4 regions of the Megasphaera elsdenii DSM 20460 genome follow, and region 1 is predicted to be linked to each of the others. Evidence: riboswitches for the same ligand, from Rfam matches in the RefSeq annotation. Region 1 holds a riboswitch; each other region holds the start of a gene.

Region 1 (3,103 bases):
GTTCATCAAGAAGTTCAACCCCAGCGAAAAAGTCCGCTTCGTCATTGCTATCGTCCTCTTGATCGCCATGCTCTACGTCGGCATCGACCTGCCGATTTATCTGGACCGCATGACCTGGCTGTACATCATCTTCGCTTACATCTTCTTTGCGTCCATCATGCCCATGTGGCTCTTGAAACAGCCGCGTGACTATATCAGCGCCTTCCTGCTGCTCATGATGATCGCCGGCGGTGTCATCGGCATCTTCATCGCTCAGCCGACGCTGAACATGCCGGCCTTCACGTCCTTCTCTGTCGGCGGCAAGGATTTGTTCCCGATCCTGTTCATCACCATCGCCTGCGGGGCTGTTTCCGGGTTCCACAGCCTCGTTTCGTCCGGTACGTCGTCGAAGACGCTGGATAAGGAACAGGATGCCGTCTTCGTCGGCTATGGTTCCATGTGCGTCGAATCGGTCTTAGGCGTCGTATCCCTGGTCATCGCCTGCGCCGCCGCTTCCAACGGCCACGTCGCTTCGGGTACGCCCTTCCAGATTTTCTCCGGCGCTGTCGCCGGCTTCTTCACCATGTTCGGCCTGTCCCAGACCGCCGCTGCCTGCATCATGACCATGTGCGTTTCCGCCCTGGCCCTGACGACCCTCGATGCCGTCGGCCGTATCGGCCGTATGTCCTTCCAGGAACTCTTCAGCGTCGATGAAGGACAGGAAATGACGACAATCCAGAAAATCTGCGTCAACAAATATTTCGCCACGGTCATCACGCTCTTCTTCGGCTTCCTGCTCTGCCTCGGCGGCTACATGAACATCTGGCCGCTCTTCGGCTCGGCCAACCAGCTGCTCTCGGCCATGGTCCTCATCTGCCTGACGGTCTTCCTCAAGACGACAGGCCGCAAGAGCTTCATGCTCTACGTCCCGATGGTCGTCATGTTCTGCGTCACCATGACGGCTCTCGTCGAATCGGCTTACGCCCTGATCATTAAGATCGCTTCGGGCAACTGGTCGCTCCTCATCGAAGGCCTGCAGTTCGTCCTGGCCATTGCTCTCATGGTCCTGGCTGTCTCCATCGTCTACCACTGCGGCAAAGAACTCATCCACGCCGACGATAAGACGGCACACCAAGACGCCCAGCCGACGGCTACGCATTGAGAGTGTCAGCAGCTAGCAGTTAGCAGTTCGTAGGGGACGCCCAAAGGGCGTCCCGCAGAGTGCAGTTAGCTATCAGCCATTAGCAGTTAGACACTAACGGCTAACCCCTAAAAAGGGCCTGTTGCATATGCAACGGACCCTTTTTACTTATAAAAAATGTAATTTATAAAGTTAAATACTTATTTAGAGTCAAAAGTATAACGTTTTAATTATAAATTGTGAAAGTTTTCGCTTAAAATCCCTTGACAATATACTGAGTAAAGTGTACAATCTCAGTAACGTTTCCGATAGGAAGCCATTTATTCTTAGTCATCGAATCGAGAGGTATGTTATCATGGGGTACTTAAAAAATTTGACCATCATGTGTTGTACGATATGATCGTATTGTACAACCATTCATAAGGACAATACAATACGAAACCTATTCATCCAGAGCAGCCGAGGGACTGGCCCGATGACGCTGCGGCAACCTACGTAGGTAAGGTGCCAATTCCAGCAGGAACAACCTGGCAGATGAAGTCATGGGCATACGTCTATTTATAGCGCCATCTGCATGTATCAGGTGGCGCTTTTCTTTTGCCAAGAAGGAGCTGAGTATATGGAGCATGTGGCAAAGTATTTGACTGAACTAATCGGCAACACGCCGCTTTTGGAACTGACTCATTGGCAGGCCCGGCACGGCCTCAAGGCCCGGGTCCTGGCCAAGCTGGAGTACATGAATCCCTTGGGCAGCGTCAAGGACCGCGTCGCAGCGGCGATGATTGAAGAGGGGATTCGTCAGGGGAAAATCGATCAGGATACGGTCATCATCGAACCGACCAGCGGCAATACGGGCATCGGCCTGGCCTTGGTCGCCGCCGTGAAGGGGCTGCACCTGATCTTGACTATGCCTGACACGATGAGCCTGGAACGGCGCAAGATCGTGTCGGCCCTGGGGGCAGAAATCGTGCTGACACCGGGCATCGAGGGGATGCGCGGCAGCATCGGCAAAGCCGAAGAATTGAGGGATTCTTACGGCAATGCCTTCATTCCCCAGCAGTTCGACAATCCGGCCAATCCGGCCATCCATCGGCAGACGACGGCTGAAGAAATCTGGCGCGATACGGACGGAAAGGTAGACATCTTCATTTCTTCCGTCGGCACGGGCGGCACCATCACCGGTACAGCCCAGGGCCTGAAAGGCCATAAGCCGGACGTCCAGATCGTCGCTGTCGAACCGAAAGATTCGGCTGTCCTGCACGGCGGCCGGCCGGGACCGCACGCCATTCAGGGGATTGGCGCCGGGTTCATCCCGAAAGTATTGGATATGTCTCTCGTAGATGATGTGATCGACGTATCCAATGAAGATGCTTACGGCCGGGCCAGGGAAGTGGCCAAGACGGACGGCCTCCTGGTCGGTATTTCTTCCGGCGCGTCGCTGCAGGCGGCACTGGAACTGGCCAGCCGGCCGGAAAATGAAGGCAAGACCATCGTCGTCCTCCTGCCGGACGGCGGCGAACGCTACTTATCGACGGCTTTATTCGAGGGGTAAAGAAATAAAGATACAGCCGGTATAGAGGGGGAAAGAACATGAAGAAAAAACATATCATAGCTATACTGGCTTTCACAGCGGTATTAGCCGCCGCGGGGGCATTGGCTGGCTGCGGGCGCAGCGATACAGCCGATGGCGGCGGCACGATGACCCTGACCAATGTCTCGTATGATCCGACCCGTGAGTTATATAAAGAATATAATGAATTGTTCCAGAAACACTATCGGGAGACCACCGGCAAGGACATCCGCATCATCCAGTCCCACGGCGGATCGGGCAGTCAGGCCCGGTCGGTCATCGAAGGGAGCCGGGCTGATGTCGTGACCCTGGCCCTGGCCCACGATATATCGCTCATCGAAAGAGCCGGTCTCATCCATGAAGGCTGGCAAAGCGATTTCGCCAACGATTCGGCGCCGTACACGTCGACCATC
Region 2 (3,103 bases), 160 kb from region 1:
GCCTATACGGCCGGCGCCGCCCAGGTCGTCTGCAACTGGCGATCTGACGCCATGGCCCGCCTGCGCTACGAACACGAAGACCAGCAGTACTTCGAGTCCCTGCCGGACTGGCGCCGCGACTTCAGTCTCTATTACTACCATAAGAAAGCGGCCTTCCTCAGCCTCATCTCGGCCAACCCGTATCTCATGGACGGCATCGACACTAAGAAGATCTTCGCCCAGCAGAAGGCCCAGAACGAAGCCCTCAAGGAATACATCGACGGCATGATGGCCTCGAAGACGACGTGGCTCGTCGCCGCTGTCCCCAGTGCCATCTGGGCCAAGCTCCTCTATCCGGACCTCGACGCCGACGCCGCTTATGAAGCCTTGTGGAAGCAAATCCTCCAGTCATCCCGCGCCGACGGTGCCGATGCCCTGGCCGACTGGGACTCCCATCTGGCAGAGCTGAAGAAACGCCGGACCTGGATGACGGATCAGCACTTCACCAGCCTCCATTATACCAACAGCCTGGGGACGGACCTGACCCTCGGCCTGCCGGACGGCCATATCTGGCAGGGCGGAATGGAAGAGACGGCAGACCACCTGCTGTTCAACGCCAACATCCCGACGGAAGAAATCTATTCCGCGCCTAAGGCCGACGCCGTCAACGGCACGGTCTACAGCACCAAGCCCCTGGTCTATAACGGCAACCTCATCGACAAGTTCCACCTGACCTTCAAAGACGGCAAAGTCGTCGCCGCAGCCGCCGAAACGGGTGAAGACGTCCTGAAGAAACTCATCGCCATCGACGAAGGCGCCTGCCGCCTCGGCGAAGTGGCCCTCATCCCTTACCATTCCCCCATTTCCCTGTCGGGCATCCTCTTCTATGAAACGCTCTTCGACGAAAACGCCTCGTGCCACCTGGCCCTGGGCGCATCGTATCCGACCTGCCTGGCTGGCGGCGCCGATATGGACAAAGACGCCATCGCCGCAGCCGGTCTCAACGATTCCATGATCCACGTCGATTTCATGGTCGGTTCGCCGGACCTGACCATCACCGGGACCAAGGCAGACGGCACGACGGTGCCGGTCTTTACCCATGGCGACTGGGCACAATAACGATTTTCCATTGACAAGCCCGGCCATCCGTGCTATTATAAGACGCAACAACCATATACCCTTCATCCAGAGCAGCTGAGGGACTGGCCCGATGACGCTGCGGCAACCCCCTATCGGGAAGGTGCCAATTCCAACGGAACATTCCGACAGATGAAATGAAACCGTATATACGGCCGTCATCTGCATGACGGCCTTTTTTGTTGTTGTTTTTCCCTAGTTACGCCTATTTTAAGGAGTTGATATTGTGATTACACTGAAAAATATTACCAAGACCTACGGCGGCTCGGCTCAGGTCCAGGCCCTGAAAGGCATCAACCTGACCATCGAAGACGGCGAAATCTTCGGTATCATCGGCAAGAGCGGCGCCGGCAAATCGACGCTGGTCCGCTGCATCAATATGTTAGAGAAGCCGACGAGCGGCCAGGTCATCATCGACGACAAGGACCTGACCAAGATGAGTGAATCCCAGTTGCGGGCAGAACGCAAGAACATCGGCATGATTTTCCAGCATTTCAATCTGTTATCATCCCGTACGGTTGCCGAAAACATTGCCTTCCCGCTGGAACTGATTGGGGCCTCGAAAGACGTCATCGAAAAGAAAGTCGCATCTCTTCTGGACCTGGTCGGCCTCAGCGACCGGGCCGGCAATTACCCGTCCCAGCTCTCGGGTGGCCAGAAACAGCGTGTCGGCATTGCCCGCGCCCTGGCCAGCGACCCGAAGATCCTGCTCTGCGACGAAGCCACATCGGCCTTGGACCCGCAGACAACGAAATCCATCCTGGAACTGCTCCAGGACATCAACAAGCGCCTGGGCATCACCATCGTCGTCATCACCCATGAAATGGCCGTCGTCAAGGAAATCTGCCATCGCGTCGCCGTCATCGAAAGCGGCGTCATCAAGGAAATGGGCCGCGTCGTCGACATCTTCACCAATCCTCAGTCCCAGACGATGAAAGACTTCGTCACGTCCATCATCAACATGGAACTGCCGGCAGGCATCAAGAACCTGGGCGTCACCAATCAGCCTGCACCGGACCGCAACATGCTCGTCCGCCTGCGCTTCAAAGGCGCTGCCACCAACGATCCCGTCGTCGCCGACGTCGTCCGCAAGTTCAACGTCGAAGTCAGCGTCCTCTATGGCAACATCGACTATATCCAGGATGAACCCTTCGGCTACCTCATCGTCGTCATCATGGGCGATATGGAAACACAGGCCAAGGCATTCTCGTATATCAAAACATTACCGATTGGAAGTGAGGTTTTAGGTTATGTCCCAAGAAATAATTAAGTTAATGCTCCAAGGCATTCAAGAAACATTCTATATGGTCGCTGTCGCCACGATCATCGGCGGCATCATCGGTATTCCCCTGGGTATCACCCTGGTCACGACCAGCAAAGGCCATATCCTGGAAAACCGCTTCATCAATCAGATTCTTGGAACCATCGTCAACATCATCCGTTCCATTCCGTTCATCATCCTCATGGTCGCCATCATCCCGCTGACGCGCCTCATTGCCGGCACGTCCATCGGTACGACGGCAGCCTGCGTCCCCTTGACCATCGTCGCCATCCCCTTCCTGAGCCGTCTCGTCGAAACGTCCATCCGCGACGTCGATTTCGGCCTCGTCGAAGCGGCCGAATCCATGGGGGCTACGCCCTTCCAGATCATCCGCAAGGTCCTTATCCCGGAAGCCCTGCCGACGATCATCAATAACATCACCGTCCTCATCGTCAACCTCATCGGGGCATCGGCCATGGCCGGCGCCATCGGCGGTGGCGGCCTCGGGGATATCGCCATCCGCTACGGTTACCAGCGATTCCGTCCCGACGTCATGCTGGCGACGATCATCATCCTCATCGTCGTCGTCAACGTCATCCAGGCCGGCGGCGACTTCGCATCGAGAAAAAAGAATAAGAAATGATAGAAAAAGGGCTTGTCGCGTATGCGACAAGCCCTTTTTCTGTAGGGGCCGTCCCGGAGGGCGGCCCGCTCATGACAATGGGT
Region 3 (3,103 bases), 510 kb from region 1:
CTCCGACGAGCAGAGCTGGGACGACTTTCTGGATAATCTGGCCTAAAGGATAATTCCAAGGGGTGATGCAGCCGATAACGCCTAAAGGCCGACGATAGACGACGGATTGAGATAAATGTTCGACCAGTGGCAATTCTGGTGCCAAGTCGATATACGACTGGGTCCGCACGAACTGGTAGCCGATATGGTTAGTCCGGGCAAAGGCCACCGGTGCCCCTAATTCCTTGACGACAGCGTCGACGAGCTGCGGTTCCAGTTTAATCATCTGGACCAGCAAATTTTTCATATACGTGATGCGGTCTTCCAGCGGCATAGCCGACCAGGCCGAGAAAGCCATGGCCGCGGCCTTGGCAGCCGCAGCAACATCATCGGCACCGGCCGCAGCGACCGTAGCAAAGACGCTCTTATCCGCCGGATTCTCGACCTCGATATATTGGCCGGATAAAGGTGCCACCCACTGACCATTGATGTATAATTTCTTCAAATCCATGAAACTACCCCCTTTTACTCGAGATTATTCTTTAATTATAGAGAGAAGTCCTCGATTATGCAAGTCAGAAAAATAGACTGCCCAAAAGGCAGTCTATTTTTAGTGGATAGTGGTTAGTGGTTAGTGTTATTTCGCTTCGGCTTCTACCGGTTCTTTGCTGGAGACGAAGTGGCCGATGAGGGAACCGCCGATGAGTCCGATGATGAAGGGCACGATCCAGCCGAAACCGTAGGTCGACAGGGGCGTAGCCGTAACGATGGCCTTAGCAAAGCCCAGGCTGCTCAGGCCCGGCAGGGATTCCAGGAGAGCAAAGAGCGTGACCAGGTATACCGAGCCCTTGTAGGCGCCGTTATTGGGCATGAAGCGACCGATGATGCCCAGGATCAGGAGGGCCAGGCACGGCGGGTAGCAGACACCGAAGATCCAGCCGATGTAGGTGACGATACCGTCGACGCCGAGGAGGGCCGTCAGGGCCGACAAGATGCAGCAGACGACAGCCACTTGTTTGTAGCTGACGCGTTTGCCCGTAGCCGTGCTGGTGAACTCAGCTACAGCCGCAACCTGACCGATGGCCGTCGTCAGGCAGGCCAGGACGACGGCTATGCCCATGGGAACCATGACCCACGTGCCGACGCGCTGGATAATGGCGACCAGGAGTTCCGCACGGCCGATGGTCTGGGCATAATCGCCGCTGACGCAGGCACCCATGTAGAGCAGGCTGCCGTAGATGATGAGCAGCAGGATGAAGGAAACGATGCCGCAGTAGATGAGGACTTTATTGCGCTGGCCGACAGTCGTATAGCCTTTGCCGTAAATGGAACTGATGAAGACAGCAGCCATGATAAAGCTGACCAGGACGTCGCCCGTGTTATAGCCGCCAAGGAAGGCGTTGACGAAGGGATGATCCACAGCCGGATCGACGGGCGTCCCCAAGGGATTGAAGATACCGGCAAAGGCGACGATGACCAGGATCAGGGCCAGGAGGGGCGTCAGGTATTTGCCCATGCGGTCCATGACGTTATTCTGGTCAGCGACGAAGAAGAAGCTGATGACGAAATAAACGATGACCAGCGGGACGAACGGTGCCGACGGCAGGTTGCCCTGAATACCGAGCTGGATGGCCGTCGCGCAGGTACGGGGAATGGATACGAAGGTACAGACCAGCATGAGTGCTGCCAAAAGGATATTATACGTATTCTTCCCTACCCGTCCGGTAATGGCATGGACGTCGCCGTTGAGGCCTATGATGATGAGTGTAAAAATCGGCAGGAAAATACCGGACAGCGTCAAACCAGCCAAGCCGGACAGGAAATCACTGCCGCTGTTCAAGCCGAGCTGAGGCGGGAAAATCAAGTTGCCTGCACCGAAATAGGTAGCGAAGAAGGCAAACCCCAGGATGAGCACATCCAGTCCCCGGATGGCCTTGCCGCCAGAAGAATTGTTGTTCATGAAGATACCCCCTAAGAATAAATGTGAAAATAAGTACGTAATACGCCAAAAGAAAAGAGGCGCTGCCTCCAAGCTGCGCCTCAGTCATAACGATATCTTTCAGGAATAGCCTGTAGGAATTGGCACCTTACCGCTGGCAGGTTGCCGCAGCGTCATCGGGCCCGTCCCTCAGCTGCTCTTGATATTACTTATGAAATTTTGTCTGTATTGGTAATATTTTATTAAATTTTTAATTACTTGTCAATGATTTTATTTTATTTCTGACAACTCGGACAAAGATCGGCTAAAAAGCAGTTGTCACACAAGGGCTTACGGGCTTTGCAGACCCGGCGGCCATGCCAAATGAGCCAATGATGGGCCCGGCTCCACCATTCCTTGGGAATAGCCTTCTGCAGTCCCTTTTCGACTTCCAGCGGCGTCTTGCCTTCCGCCAGCTGCAGGCGGTTGGATACGCGGAACACGTGGGTATCGACGGCAATGGCCGGCGTATCGAACAAGATACTGACCAGGACATTGGCCGTCTTGCGGCCGACGCCAGGCAGCTTCACCAGTTCATCGAAGGTCTGGGGCACTTCGCCGTGGTATTTCTCACAGAGGATGGCACAATTAGCCAGGATATTCTTGGCCTTGCTGTGATAGAGGCCGCAAGTCCGTATCTTTTCTTCCAGGCCTTCCAACCCTAAAGTCAGCATCTTTTCCGGCGTATTATATTCCGGGAACATGCCAGCCGTCACGATATTGACCCGCTCATCCGTACACTGGGCCGACAAGATGACGGCAATCATCAGTTCAAAGGGCGAGTTATAATGCAGGGCCGGCTTCATGATACCGTACTGGTCCTGAAAACGCTGTAACATTTCATCTTTTACTTTCTTAGAAATAGCCATATTATTTTACTTCCTCATCCGTATTGATCACGTCGTTCAAGCTCCCCATTTCATAGCCGCCCAAATCGAGGGTGACGTAGGTAAAGCCCGTATCTTTGATGGCCCGGACGATTTCCTGGCGATGAGCCAGGATCGACGGGATTTCATCGACAGCCACTTCGATGCGGGCTACATCCCCGTGATACCGGACGCGCAGAGACCCCTGGATATAAGGAGCTACCGCCGCTTCGGCTGCATCGATCTGGGCCAGGCGGTGCGGCGTCAGTTCCACACCGTA
Region 4 (3,103 bases), 1.0 Mb from region 1:
ACGTCCTGTACGGTCGACGTGATGTTACCGCCATCTTTCAAGCCGATGAGGCCGGCACTCTGCAAGATGAGGAGGGCGCGGCCGCCGTTGGTCGGGTCATTGGGGATGGCGACTTTGGCGCCGTCAGCGACGTCTTTCAAGTCCTTGACTTTATGGGAATAAATGCCCATTGGTTCGACGTGGATCTTAGCGATGGCTTTCAATTTTGTGCCGTGTTCGCTATTGAATTTGTCGAGGTACGGTGAATGCTGGAAGAAGTTGGCGTCGATTTCCTTATCGTTCAGGGCCAGGTTCGGTTTGACATAGTCCGTGAATTCGACGACTTTCAGGTCGACCCCTTCTTTGGCCAGGAGCGGTTTGACTTCATTCAGGATTTCACCGTGCGGTACGGGCGTGGCGCCGACGGTGACTGTCGTGTTCTTGGAAGACGAGCCGCTGGAAGCGGAATCACTGCCGCAGCCGGCAGCCAGGACGGCGATGGCCAGCAGGGCTGAAGCGGCGAGAATGGAAAGTTTCTTGAGATTTTTCATAAAGATTCCTCCTAATGATGTAGTATAGACTTTTCTGTTCCGTCATTATCCTTGAACCTCTCCCGCTTATAGAAGCGGGAGATTCTTGAGAAATTTGATACATGGACTAACGCCTGACAGCCTATTCCAAAGGAGTTAGCTGTCAGGATATCCTTATTCTCAAAGGGCTGTCCAAAAGCCCCTTACACAGTCCCTCGAAATCGAAGTTCTGCTTACTTTTACGGAGTATGTTGTATGCTCCATTCACATCCGCGTTGGCCATCCTGCCATCGGCGAACTGGTACAAGCCACGGTGGATACGCTTCCCACTGAACGTGCCAGTATACGGCTGTTCAGGATTATAGACAGGAATATCGTCTAAATCCAAGCAACTTGCTTGAGAAGTGTAAGATTCTTCCTGTTCGATATATCGCATACCGTAACGCTCGCAAAGTCCTTCCAGTGTTTCACGCAGATTACCGAAACTGATTTGCGTAAACTGCTGGTTGGTTATCCTACCCAGGTCGATACTACGTTTAAAGTCACCGTTATAACCACAGACGATGGTTCCGATACGGTGTTCGATACAGTAGTTGATGATATAGCGGGCAACCTTGCGGAGGTAGTCCTGTGTCCGATTATTACGTTTTCTTGCTAAGGCATAGAGCCTGTGCGTTTTCTTCTGTCCTTGTTTGTCGGCAATCCCCTGATAGTAGGCTTTCTGCTTGTTCCAATACTGGTTGATTGATTTAAGTTTACGCCCGTCCATGATGAACGCCGTCCCGGTGTTGGTCACGCAAGTTGCCAGATTTTCAAGACCGATGTCGATAGCAAGGACATTGTCCGGTGAAACGTCTTGAGGTTCTTTCTCCTGAAGATAGTAATACTGGATTTTGAAGTATCTGCCATTATATATGGGACAGATACGGACTTCCTTGATGGTTTTCTCTTTCAGTCTTGCAGGGAAAGGGATTTTGATTGGCTTACGGCCATGCCGTTTAGAAAATCCCCGACTCATGGGGATCGTCAAGAATCCATCTTTTACGTTTATGGCGTTCGTGGAGAGAATCAGGTTGAACATGCCGCCTTTTTCCCGATAGTGAGGCATTTTGATGTCCTTGAAGCGATATTCTCCTGATTTTGCCTTTTTTATGAGATTGAAGAATGACTTGAAACTGCGGTCAGCCACCTTCAATATCTGCTGAGACACGCCAGCCTGCAACAGACCGTAGTTTTCGTTTTCCTTGCAGACATGGTAATTTTCTTCGTATTTCAAGAACTTCTTCTCTTGGAAATAGTATTGCCTGATGTTGTAGAGAGCCACGTTGTAGAGGTTGTTGCTGTATTGGCACATCTCCCGCAGCATGGCATATTCTTCTTTGGAAAGATTTCTGATGACATTTGATTGAGTAAGATACACATTTTTCACCTCCTTTTTTATTATATGATTATTATGTGGGAAATAGTGATGATTTTTAAGATGAGTTACAGCGTTTTTGTGCTTTTTACGGGCCTTGGACCCACTCAAGCACCGCCATTCATCCCCCACCTAAGAGGTGGGAGTCTTCTGGCGGGAAAAGATAAAAAAGACCTCTTTCCGAAAGAGAAAGAGGTTTGATGGCTGATTCTTTATCTCTCGGAATAATCCGCAGGAATTGGCACCGTCGTTATCGGTTGCCGGGCTTCATAGGGCCAGTCCCTCCACCACTCTGGATAAATGTCGTTCTAAAGTTGTCTTGATTCTTAGTTTATCATGGATAGGCTATTTGTCAAGGTCTATCTTAAGGGCATTGACAAAACTATACTAAAAGCGTAGTATTTAGACAACAATCTAAAGAGGGGGAATCAGTTATGATTCAATGGAAAAAGAAATTTTTACCGCTTGCCTTATTAGCCGTATTGGCTGTCGGCCTTGCCGGTTGCGGCGGTCAGGGGGATAATGGCCAGAGTGCCGGCAGCAGCGACAAGGAAATCAAGATCGGAGCCACAGCGGGTCCTCATGCTGAAGTCGTCGAAGCCGTGGCTAAGGAAGCAGAAAAACAGGGGATTCACATCAAAGTCGTCGAATTTTCCGACTACATTACGCCGGACAAGGCCCTGGCTGATGGAGATATTGACTTGGTCAGCTACCAGCATAAGCCATTCCTGGATAATTTCAATAAGCAGAATGGTACGGATTTAGTACCTATTGGCAACACGATCCTCATGCGCATGGGGATTTACAGCGATAAATATAAGAGTGTCGACGCTTTGCCCGACGGAGCTGTCATTGCTATCCCCAATGACCCGACTAACGGCGGCCGCGGCTTGGCGCTCCTTCAGCGCGCAGGGCTGCTGAAACTTAAAGAGGGCGTAGGATTCAAGGCTACGCCGGCTGATGTCGTCGATAATCCCAAGCATTTCCAGTTCAAAGAAATCGAAGCGGCCCAGCTGCCGCGCAGCCTCGGTGACGTCGATGCGGCTGTCATTACTATGAACTACGTCATGAGCGCCGGCCTTAACGTCAAGGAACAGGGCATCTTCTTGGAACCGAAAGACGAACCGCTGGCCGTCATGGTCCTGGCTGTCCGAGCTCAAGATAAGGATAATCCGAC

What was found. Region 1 has a riboswitch for S-adenosylmethionine ahead of cysK (cysteine synthase A). Riboswitches for the same ligand answer to the same signal wherever they lie in the genome.
Region 2: another riboswitch for S-adenosylmethionine. It lies ahead of C6362_RS09930 (methionine ABC transporter ATP-binding protein); the one in region 1 lies ahead of cysK (cysteine synthase A).
Region 3: another riboswitch for S-adenosylmethionine. It lies ahead of C6362_RS08370 (branched-chain amino acid transport system II carrier protein); the one in region 1 lies ahead of cysK (cysteine synthase A).
Region 4: another riboswitch for S-adenosylmethionine. It lies ahead of C6362_RS05880 (RNA-guided endonuclease InsQ/TnpB family protein); the one in region 1 lies ahead of cysK (cysteine synthase A).

Annotation. Positions count from the first base shown of each region.
Region 1 covers NZ_CP027570.1:2,250,788-2,253,890, forward strand. The annotation lists gene C6362_RS10630 (carbon starvation CstA family protein) at 1-1,141, shown strand, start outside; SAM riboswitch class I at 1,564-1,661, shown strand; gene cysK (cysteine synthase A) at 1,740-2,672, shown strand; gene C6362_RS10640 (sulfate ABC transporter substrate-binding protein) at 2,711-3,103, shown strand, end outside.
Region 2 covers NZ_CP027570.1:2,087,241-2,090,343, reverse strand. The annotation lists gene C6362_RS09935 (aminopeptidase) at 1-1,098, shown strand, start outside; SAM riboswitch class I at 1,158-1,255, shown strand; gene C6362_RS09930 (methionine ABC transporter ATP-binding protein) at 1,343-2,386, shown strand; gene C6362_RS09925 (methionine ABC transporter permease) at 2,367-3,020, shown strand.
Region 3 covers NZ_CP027570.1:1,737,604-1,740,706, reverse strand. The annotation lists gene C6362_RS08375 (aldehyde dehydrogenase family protein) at 1-490, opposite strand, end outside; gene C6362_RS08370 (branched-chain amino acid transport system II carrier protein) at 617-1,939, opposite strand; SAM riboswitch class I at 2,029-2,127, opposite strand; gene nth (endonuclease III) at 2,194-2,826, opposite strand; gene larE (ATP-dependent sacrificial sulfur transferase LarE) at 2,828-3,103, opposite strand, start outside.
Region 4 covers NZ_CP027570.1:1,254,611-1,257,713, forward strand. The annotation lists gene C6362_RS05875 (MetQ/NlpA family ABC transporter substrate-binding protein) at 1-530, opposite strand, end outside; gene C6362_RS05880 (RNA-guided endonuclease InsQ/TnpB family protein) at 673-1,929, opposite strand; SAM riboswitch class I at 2,136-2,229, opposite strand; gene C6362_RS05885 (MetQ/NlpA family ABC transporter substrate-binding protein) at 2,361-3,103, shown strand, end outside.